2 regions of the Streptomyces sp. SLBN-118 genome follow, and region 2 is predicted to be linked to the other one. Evidence: riboswitches for the same ligand, from Rfam matches in the RefSeq annotation. Region 2 holds a riboswitch; the other holds the start of a gene.

Region 1 (4,057 bases), 560 kb from region 2:
TCGCGATCGCGATGGGCACCTACCTCGGCGGCTGGCGCATCATCCGCACCATGGGCAAGGGCCTGACCGACCTTCAGCCGCAGCAGGGCTTCGCCGCCCAGACAAGTGCGGCCAGCGTCATCCTCGCCTCCTCCAACCTCGGCTTCTCGCTGTCGACGACGCACTCGTGCTCCGGCGCCGTGATGGGCGCGGGCCTGGGCCGCAAGGGCGGCGTGGTCCGCTGGTCCACCGCCACCCGGATGTTCGTCGCCTGGGGCCTGACGCTGCCCGCCGCCGCTCTGGTCGCCGCGGGCTCGGAGTTCGTGACCAAGCAGGGCGACTGGGGTGTCGCGGTCGTCGCGGCCTTCCTGATCGGCGCCTGCGCCGCGATCTGGTTCGTCTCCCGCCGCCAGGTGGTCGACCACACCAACGTCAATGACACGGACGCCGAACCCGCGGGCGTCGTGACCGCGGCCATCGCGGCCGTCGCCCCGCCGCCGGCGGGCACGCCCGCGCAGGACATGAAGACGACCATCCCGGCTCCGGCCCCCGCCTCCGGCTCCGAGCCGACGCGTCCGGCCACGGTGTAAGGACAGAACAGCATGAAAATCGACTGGGCAGCACTCGGCTCCGTCTTCGGCGTGAGCCTGGTCGCCACCGTCGCCCTGGTGGCTCTGTTCACCCTGGGCGTGGTGGGCCTGACCAGGCAGGAGTCCGCGGCCGCGAGCGGCGGCTCCGCGGTCCTGGCGCGCACCGGGGCGTACGCGTGCTTCGCGCTCTGCGCGGCAGCCGTGGCGTACGGGATCTACCTGATCGTCACCTGACAGCCGCTTCAGACACCTCGGGTCCGGGCCGGGTCACCCCATCGGGTGACCCGGCCCGCGTGTGTGCCCCAACACACTCTCCCCGTGCAGGTCAAAGGCCAGTTGACGGCCCTTCTCGCAGCGTGGTGGACTGCCGGGGCCATCTACGGCGGCAGAAGAGGAAGCCGGTGCGAATCCGGCGCGGTCCCGCCACTGTCACGGGGGAGCACTCCCCCGGAAGCCAGGAACTCTCACCGCCGGTCACGTCGAACCAGGGCGCGGACACCCTGAGTGAGGACATATCGCCATGCGCGGCTGCGGTTCGGTCCCTGCTGTGAGTACGAGGTTCCTGCGAGGCGGAACGACGGGCTGAACCGATGCGTGCCGACCGTCGATTCGTGTACGGCGCCACCGCCGGCCTGGCCGGTGACCTGCTTCTGGGCGATCCCCGCCGAGGGCATCCGGTCGCCGCGTTCGGGCGGGCCGCGGGTGGTGTCGAGGGTGTGCTGTGGCGTGACCACCGGGGGTGGGGCGCGCTGCACACCGTGGTGTGCGCCGGAGGCGCTGCCGCTGCCGCCGCACTGCTGAGCCGTGGACTGCGGGGCCGCTCGGCCGCGTCGGTCGCGCTGACCGCCGCCACCACCTGGGCCGTCGTCGGCGGCACGTCCCTGGGCCGGGAGGCACGGGCCATCGGTGGCGCGCTGGCCGCCGGGGACGTGGACGTGGCCCGGGAGCGGTTGCCGCATCTGTGCGGGCGCGATCCGCAGGCCCTGAACGAGCAGCAGATCGCGCGCGCCGTCGTCGAATCCGTTGCCGAGAACACCTCCGACGCCGTGGTGGGCGCGCTTGTGTGGGGAGCGCTCGCGGGCGTGCCCGGCCTGGTCGGCTTCCGGGCGGTCAACACGCTGGACGCGATGGTCGGGCACAAGTCACCCCGGTACCGGCGGTTCGGCTGGGCCTCGGCACGGCTCGACGATGTCGCGGGCTGGCCGGGCGCCAGGCTCACCGCGGCGCTGGCGGTGCTCGCGGGCGGGGACGCGCGCGGGGCCGCCCGCGCCTGGCGGGACGACGCGAAGAAGCACCCGAGCCCCAACGCTGGTCCCGTGGAGGCGGCTTTCGCCGGTGCGCTCGGGGTACGGCTCGGCGGAACGCTCTCCTACGGCGGACGCGTCGAGCACCGTCCCGTACTCAACGGCGACGGCCGCCCTGTGCAGTTCGGCGACATCGAACGCGCCGTACGGCTCTCGCGCCGCATCGGCTGGCTGACACTCGCCACCTGCGCGGCCGGGCGCCTCGCGGGGCATGCGCTGCGCGCGCGGCGCGCGGGAAAGGGGCGGGGATGAGCGGGCGCAGGGGCGGCGGACTGCTGGTCGCGGGAACCACGTCCGACGCCGGAAAGAGCGTCGTGACGGCGGGGATCTGCCGCTGGCTGGTGCGGCAGGGGGTGAAGGTCGCACCCTTCAAGGGGCAGAACATGTCGCTCAACTCGTTCGTCACGCGTGAGGGCGCGGAGATCGGGCGGGCGCAGGCCATGCAGGCGCAGGCGGCGCGCGTGGAGCCGAGCGCGCTGATGAACCCGGTGCTGCTCAAGCCCGGCAGCGACCGTTCGAGTCAGGTCGTGCTGATGGGCAGGCCGGTGGGTGAACTCAGCGCCCGTGGCTACCACGGGGGGCGGCAGGAGGCTCTGTTCGGGACCGTCGTGGAGTGCCTGGAGGAGCTGCGGGGCACGTATGAAGCTGTGATCTGCGAGGGGGCGGGCAGTCCTGCCGAGATCAATCTGCGGCGTACGGACATCGTGAACATGGGCATCGCACGGGCCGCTCGCCTTCCGGTGCTCGTGGTCGGAGACATCGACCGCGGCGGCGTCTTCGCCTCCTTCTTCGGTACCACGGCGCTGCTCGCCCCCGAGGACCAGGCGCTGATCGCGGGCTATCTGGTCAACAAGTTCCGGGGCGATGTGACGCTCCTCGAACCCGGCCTGGAGATGCTGCACGGGCTGACGGGGCGGCACACCTACGGCGTGCTGCCCTTCGCGCACGGCCTCGGTATCGACGAGGAGGACGGGCTGCGGGTCTCGTTGCGCGGCGCGGTACGGGAGTCGGTGGTCGCGCCGCCCGTCGGCGAGGACGTGCTGCGCGTCGCCGTGTGCGCCGTACCGCTGATGTCGAACTTCACGGACGTGGACGCGCTCGCCGCGGAACCCGGCGTCGTCGTGCGCTTCGTGGACCGGGCCGAGGAGCTGGCCGACGCCGATCTGGCGGTCGTGCCGGGCACGAGGGGCACGGTCAAGGCGCTCGGCTGGCTGCGTGAGCGCGGTCTCGCGGACGCGTTGGCACGCCGGGCCGCCGAGGGGCGGCCGGTGCTCGGCATCTGCGGCGGCTTCCAGATGCTGGGCGAGCTCATCGAGGACGACGTGGAGTCGCGCGCGGGCACCGTCGACGGCCTCGACCTGCTGCCGGTACGGGTGCGTTTCGCCCGGGACAAGACCCTCGCACGGCCCGTGGGCGCGGCGCTCGGCGAGAGTGTCGAGGGATACGAGATCCATCACGGGGTCGCCGAAGTGCTGGGCGGAGAGCCCTTCTTGGACGGCTGCCGTGTCGGACCCGTGTGGGGCACTCACTGGCACGGCTCGCTGGAGAGCGACGGCTTCAGGCGCGCCTTTCTGCGGGAGGTGGCAGCGGCCTCGGGACGGCGTTTCGTACCGGCGCCGGACACCAGCTTCGGGGTCCTGCGCGAGGAGCAGCTCGACCGCCTCGGCGACCTGATCGAAGAACACGCGGACACGGACGCGCTGTTGCGGCTCATCGAGTCGGGCGCTCCGTCGGGACTGCCCTTCATTCCACCGGGAGCGCCATGAGCACCGTGCTGTTGCTGTCCACGGCCGACACCGATCTGCTGGCGGCCCGGGCCTCCGGGGCGCCGTACCGGATCGGCAACCCCACCCGCGTCGACGTGGCGGCGGAACTGCCCGCGCTGATCGTGGGCGCCGACATCGCCGTCGTGCGTCTCCTCGGCGGGAAGCGGACCTGGGAGGACGGTCTCGCGGCGCTGCGTGCCGCCCGGATCCCGACGGTCCTGCTGGGCGGTGAGGCCGCTGCGGACGCGGAGTTGATGGCCGAGTCCACGGTGCACGCGGGTGCGGTGACGCAGGCGCTGCGCTATCTGGTCGAGGGCGGTCCGGGCAACCTCGCCGAGCTGGCCCGCTTCCTCCTTCTGGACGTGCTGCGGGCGGGGCACGGTCGTGCTCAGGGCGCCCAGAACAGGCACAGCGCGGA
Region 2 (4,057 bases):
CGCGGCCGTGCCGAGTCCGCGCCGTCCTCGCTCACCGAGAAGCGGAAGCCGTTCACCGCGCCGTCCTCGGGCCGAGCCGTGGCCGGGCCCTCGGTGGCGTAGGTCCAGGTGTCGCCACTGCTCTGCCAGAACGACCAGTAGCGGTACCCGGCCGCCTGCGCCGGCCCCGCGCCCAGCACTGTCAGCGCGGCGCCGAGCGCGAGGACCAGGGAGAGAAGTCGCGTACGCATCAGCGCTGCTGGTTCTTCCGGCGGCCGCTGATCAGGATGCCGACGCCTATGCTCGCGACGAAGAAGACGCCGACGATCCACCAGGCAGACATGTCGGAGTCGGAGTCGGCGGCGGGGGCCTTCGTCTCGGCCACCGCGGCCTTCTGAGGCGCGGGGCCCGTCGCGTTCAGGCCCGCCACCAGGTCCGTACCCCCGAAGGTCTTCGGGTCCCCACCGGCCGCGTGAGCCGCGAAGATCAGCTGTGCGTACGCCGCCGGACCCGCGCCCTTCGCCCACGCCGCGGAGTTCTTTTCCAGCCACTGAAGCGGCTGCTTCGCCTGGTCGCCCAGGCCCTGCGCGCTGAGCGCCACGACCGCGTCCGCCGTGTTCCCGAAGTCCGGCTTCTCGGCAGGGTCCTCGGAGCCCGGCATCGGGGGAGTGTTGAGGTGGCCGGTCTTGGCGAGCGCGTTCGCCAGGTAGGCCGCGCCGTTGTGCGCGGCACCCTCGACCGTCGTCGACGACGTCTCGCAGACCGTCCCCTTCGCGTCCCTCGCGCCTGCGGTGGCGACGAACGTCATGCCGTGCGCCCCGAGGACCGCCGCCGCGGTCGAGTCCGCGACGATTCCCGGCTGCTTCGGCTGGTAGACGAACGCGCCGCCGTTCTTCCCGCCGCACGGCTGCGCGAACGTCAGCAGCGCGTCGTACGGGGTCTTGCCACCCTTCGACTTCACCCCTTCCGGCTTCTCGCCCGCCGCCGCCAGTGCGCCGATCACGATCGACGTGGAGTTCGCGTCGCTGGCCCCGCCGGGGTTGTAGCTCCAGCCGCCGTCCGCGTTCTGTACGGACTTCAGCCAGCCCACCGACTTCTTCACGGCGGCGTCCTGCCCGCCGAGCGCCGCGAGAGCCTGCACCGCGGCCGCGGTGGCGTTGGAGTCCAGCGGCAGCTTGGCGTCGCACGGCTTGGCCGTGTCCGCGCGGTACGAGGGGAAGGCCCCGCCGTCGCACTGCTGTCCGGTCAGCCAGTCGACCGCCTTCGCCGCGGGCCGCACGCCCACGGTGTCCTGCGCGAGCAGGGCGAGCGACTGCCGCCAGACGCCGTCATAGGTCGGGTCGCCGGTGCCGTACAGACCCGAGGGGACCGGGGGCGTCGGCGTCGGCGCCGCGACGGCAGCGGGGGCAGCGGCCACGCAGAGTACGGCGGATGCGGCGAGCGCGGCTGCGCTGCGGCGAACGGTCATGGCGGGCGGTGCCTCTCCACTGGGGAGCCGGGCACAGGCGCGCTCGGGCACCGGGGCTCCGGCTCCGTATTCCTCGACGGTGCCGGCCACCGGCGGGCTGCCGGTGGCGCGAGCCGGTCACACGTGTGTACGGGGCATTCCGACTCACCGCCTGCGACGGCGGCTCACGGTTGCGGGTCAGTGCCGGATTTGCACCGGCTTTCCCCCGTACGGGTGTGATGACGACGCGCTCACTGTACCCGGCGGTCACCAGCACCCGACGGGGCGCATCCCCCGGCGCACGGCCGCGCGGAAAGGTCCGCGGCGCGCGGCTGCCTGGTGCGACGACCCCGGTCAGACCGCCACGTACGAGGTGGGGGCACCGGCCGTCCGCACCTCGGCCCGTCCCAGCTTCACCAGCCTGCGCAGATGCGCCTCCGCCTCCGAGACCGCGATGTTCCGCGACCCGTACGGAATCCGGTCCCAGGGCCGATTCCACTCCATGCGCTCGGCGACCTGCCACGGGGTGAGCGGCTCGGCGAGCAGCGCGAGCAACCCGGCCAGACGCTCCTCGTGGTGGGCGAGCAATTCCCGTACGCGGGAGGCCGCGTCGGGGAAGGCGTACTGGTGCGCCGGGAGCACTTCGGCAGGGGCGAGGCGCCCGATGCGTTCCAGCGAGTCGAGATAGTCACCGAGCGGGTCGGCGACGGTGGCGTCGTCCGGGTCCTCGTACAGGCCGATGTGCGGGGTGATCTCGGGCAGCAGATGGTCGCCGGAGAACAGCCTGCCGTTCCCGGGCCGGTTCGCGGGATGGTCCTCCTCCAGGTGCAGGCAGACGTGTCCGGGCGTGTGCCCCGGCGTCCAGATCGCGCGTAGCCGTCGCCCCGCCAGATCGAGCAGCTCACCGGGCACGATCTCCCGGTCGGGCAGGGCGGCCCGCAGTCCGGGCAGCGTACGCATCCGCCCCGACGCGCGGGCCTCGCGCAGCGGGCGGGTGTGCTCGTCGGGCGCACCGGCTCTGGTGAGCTTGTCGGTCAAGTAGTCGAGCCAGACCTCGGGTTCGGCCTCGCGGATCCGCCGCACGACGGCACTGTCGGCGGCATGCATCGCGACCCAGGCCCCGGACGCCTCACGCACCTGCCCGGACAGTCCGTGGTGGTCGGGATGGTGATGGGTGATGACGACGCCGTGAACATCACCGACGCCGACCCCGAGGGAGCCGAGCCCGGCGACGAGGGTGTCCCAGGAGGCGGGGTCGTCCCAGCCGGTGTCGATGAGGACGGGTCCGCGGTCGGTGTCGAGGAGGTGGACGAGGGTGTGGCCGAGGGGGTTGTCGGGGATGGGCACCTCGATGGACCAGACGCCACCGCCGTGGTCGATCACCGGAGTCATGAGGCTCTCATCTCTCGTCGGCGGCAGGGCCATTGCTCACTATAACTAGAACTGGTATCAGTTCTGAAACTGCGTCAGAAGCGTCGGCCCCCCGGGAGGCAGCAGCCATGACCGAGCTTGTCGAACACGGAAAGCTGTTCATCGGCGGGGAGTTGACCGATCCCATCGGCGGCGACGCCATCGAGGTCGTCTCGCCGCACACCGAGCAGGTCATCGGGCGTGTGCCCCACGCCTCCCGGGCGGATGTCGACCGTGCCGTGGCCGTCGCGCGGGAGGCGTTTGATCACGGGCCGTGGCCGCGCATGGCCCTGGAGGAGCGGATCGGCGTCGTGTCGCGGATCAAGGACGCCATCGCCGTACGGCACGAGGAGATCGCCCGGTCCATCAGCTCGCAGAACGGCTCCCCGTACTCCTGGAGCGTGCTCGCGCAGGCGCTCGGCGCGATGATGGTCTGGGACGCGGCCATCACCGTCGCGCGCGGTTACGAGCACGAGGAGCGGCGGGCCGGGGTGCTCGGGCCGATTCTGGTGCGGCGGGAGCCCGTTGGGGTCGTCGCGGCCGTCGTGCCGTGGAACGTGCCGCAGTTCACCGCCGCCGCCAAGCTCGGGCCCGCGCTGCTCGCCGGTTGTGCGGTCGTGCTCAAGCCGTCGCCCGAGTCGCCCCTCGACTCGTACATCCTCGGGGAGATCGCCAAGGAGGCCGGACTGCCGGACGGTGTTCTGTCGATCCTGCCCGCGGACCGCGAGGTGAGCGAGTATCTGGTCGGGCACCCCGGGATCGACAAGGTGTCCTTCACCGGGTCCGTCACCGCGGGCAAGCGGGTCATGGAGGTCGCCTCCCGCCATCTGACCCGCGTCACCCTGGAACTCGGCGGAAAGTCGGCCGCCGTGATCCTGCCGGACGCGGATCTTGAGTCGGCGGTCGCCGGGATCGTGCCCGCGGCCTGGATGAACAACGGGCAGGCGTGTGTGGCCCAGACCCGTATCCTCGCGCCGCGCAGTCGCTACGACGAGATCGCCGAGGCGTTCGCTGCCGCCGCCTCCGCGCTGGTGGTGGGGGACCCGCTCGACCCGGCGACCCAGGTCGGGCCGCTCGTGGCCCGCCGTCAGCAGCAGCGCTCGCTCGACTTCATCCGGATCGGCCAGGAGGAGGGCGCCAGGATCCTCACCGGCGGCGGCCGGCCGGCCGGTCTCGAACAGGGCTGGTACGTCGAGCCGACCCTCTTCGGGGGGGTCGACA

The links. Region 2 has a riboswitch for cobalamin ahead of FBY35_RS28405 (prenyltransferase/squalene oxidase repeat-containing protein). Riboswitches for the same ligand answer to the same signal wherever they lie in the genome.
Region 1: another riboswitch for cobalamin. It lies ahead of FBY35_RS25855 (cobalamin biosynthesis protein); the one in region 2 lies ahead of FBY35_RS28405 (prenyltransferase/squalene oxidase repeat-containing protein).

The regions. Positions count from the first base shown of each region.
Region 1 is NZ_VFNP01000002.1:1,579,254-1,583,310, forward strand. Features, by position in the region: gene FBY35_RS25845 (inorganic phosphate transporter) at 1-569, shown strand, start outside; gene FBY35_RS25850 (hypothetical protein) at 582-803, shown strand; cobalamin riboswitch at 912-1,054, shown strand; gene FBY35_RS25855 (cobalamin biosynthesis protein) at 1,160-2,125, shown strand; gene FBY35_RS25860 (cobyric acid synthase) at 2,122-3,639, shown strand; gene cobN (cobaltochelatase subunit CobN) at 3,636-4,057, shown strand, end outside.
Region 2 is NZ_VFNP01000002.1:2,137,746-2,141,802, reverse strand. Features, by position in the region: gene FBY35_RS28410 (SCO2322 family protein) at 1-230, opposite strand, end outside; gene FBY35_RS28405 (prenyltransferase/squalene oxidase repeat-containing protein) at 230-1,447, opposite strand; cobalamin riboswitch at 1,559-1,693, opposite strand; gene FBY35_RS28400 (MBL fold metallo-hydrolase) at 1,781-2,818, opposite strand; gene FBY35_RS28395 (aldehyde dehydrogenase) at 2,926-4,057, shown strand, end outside.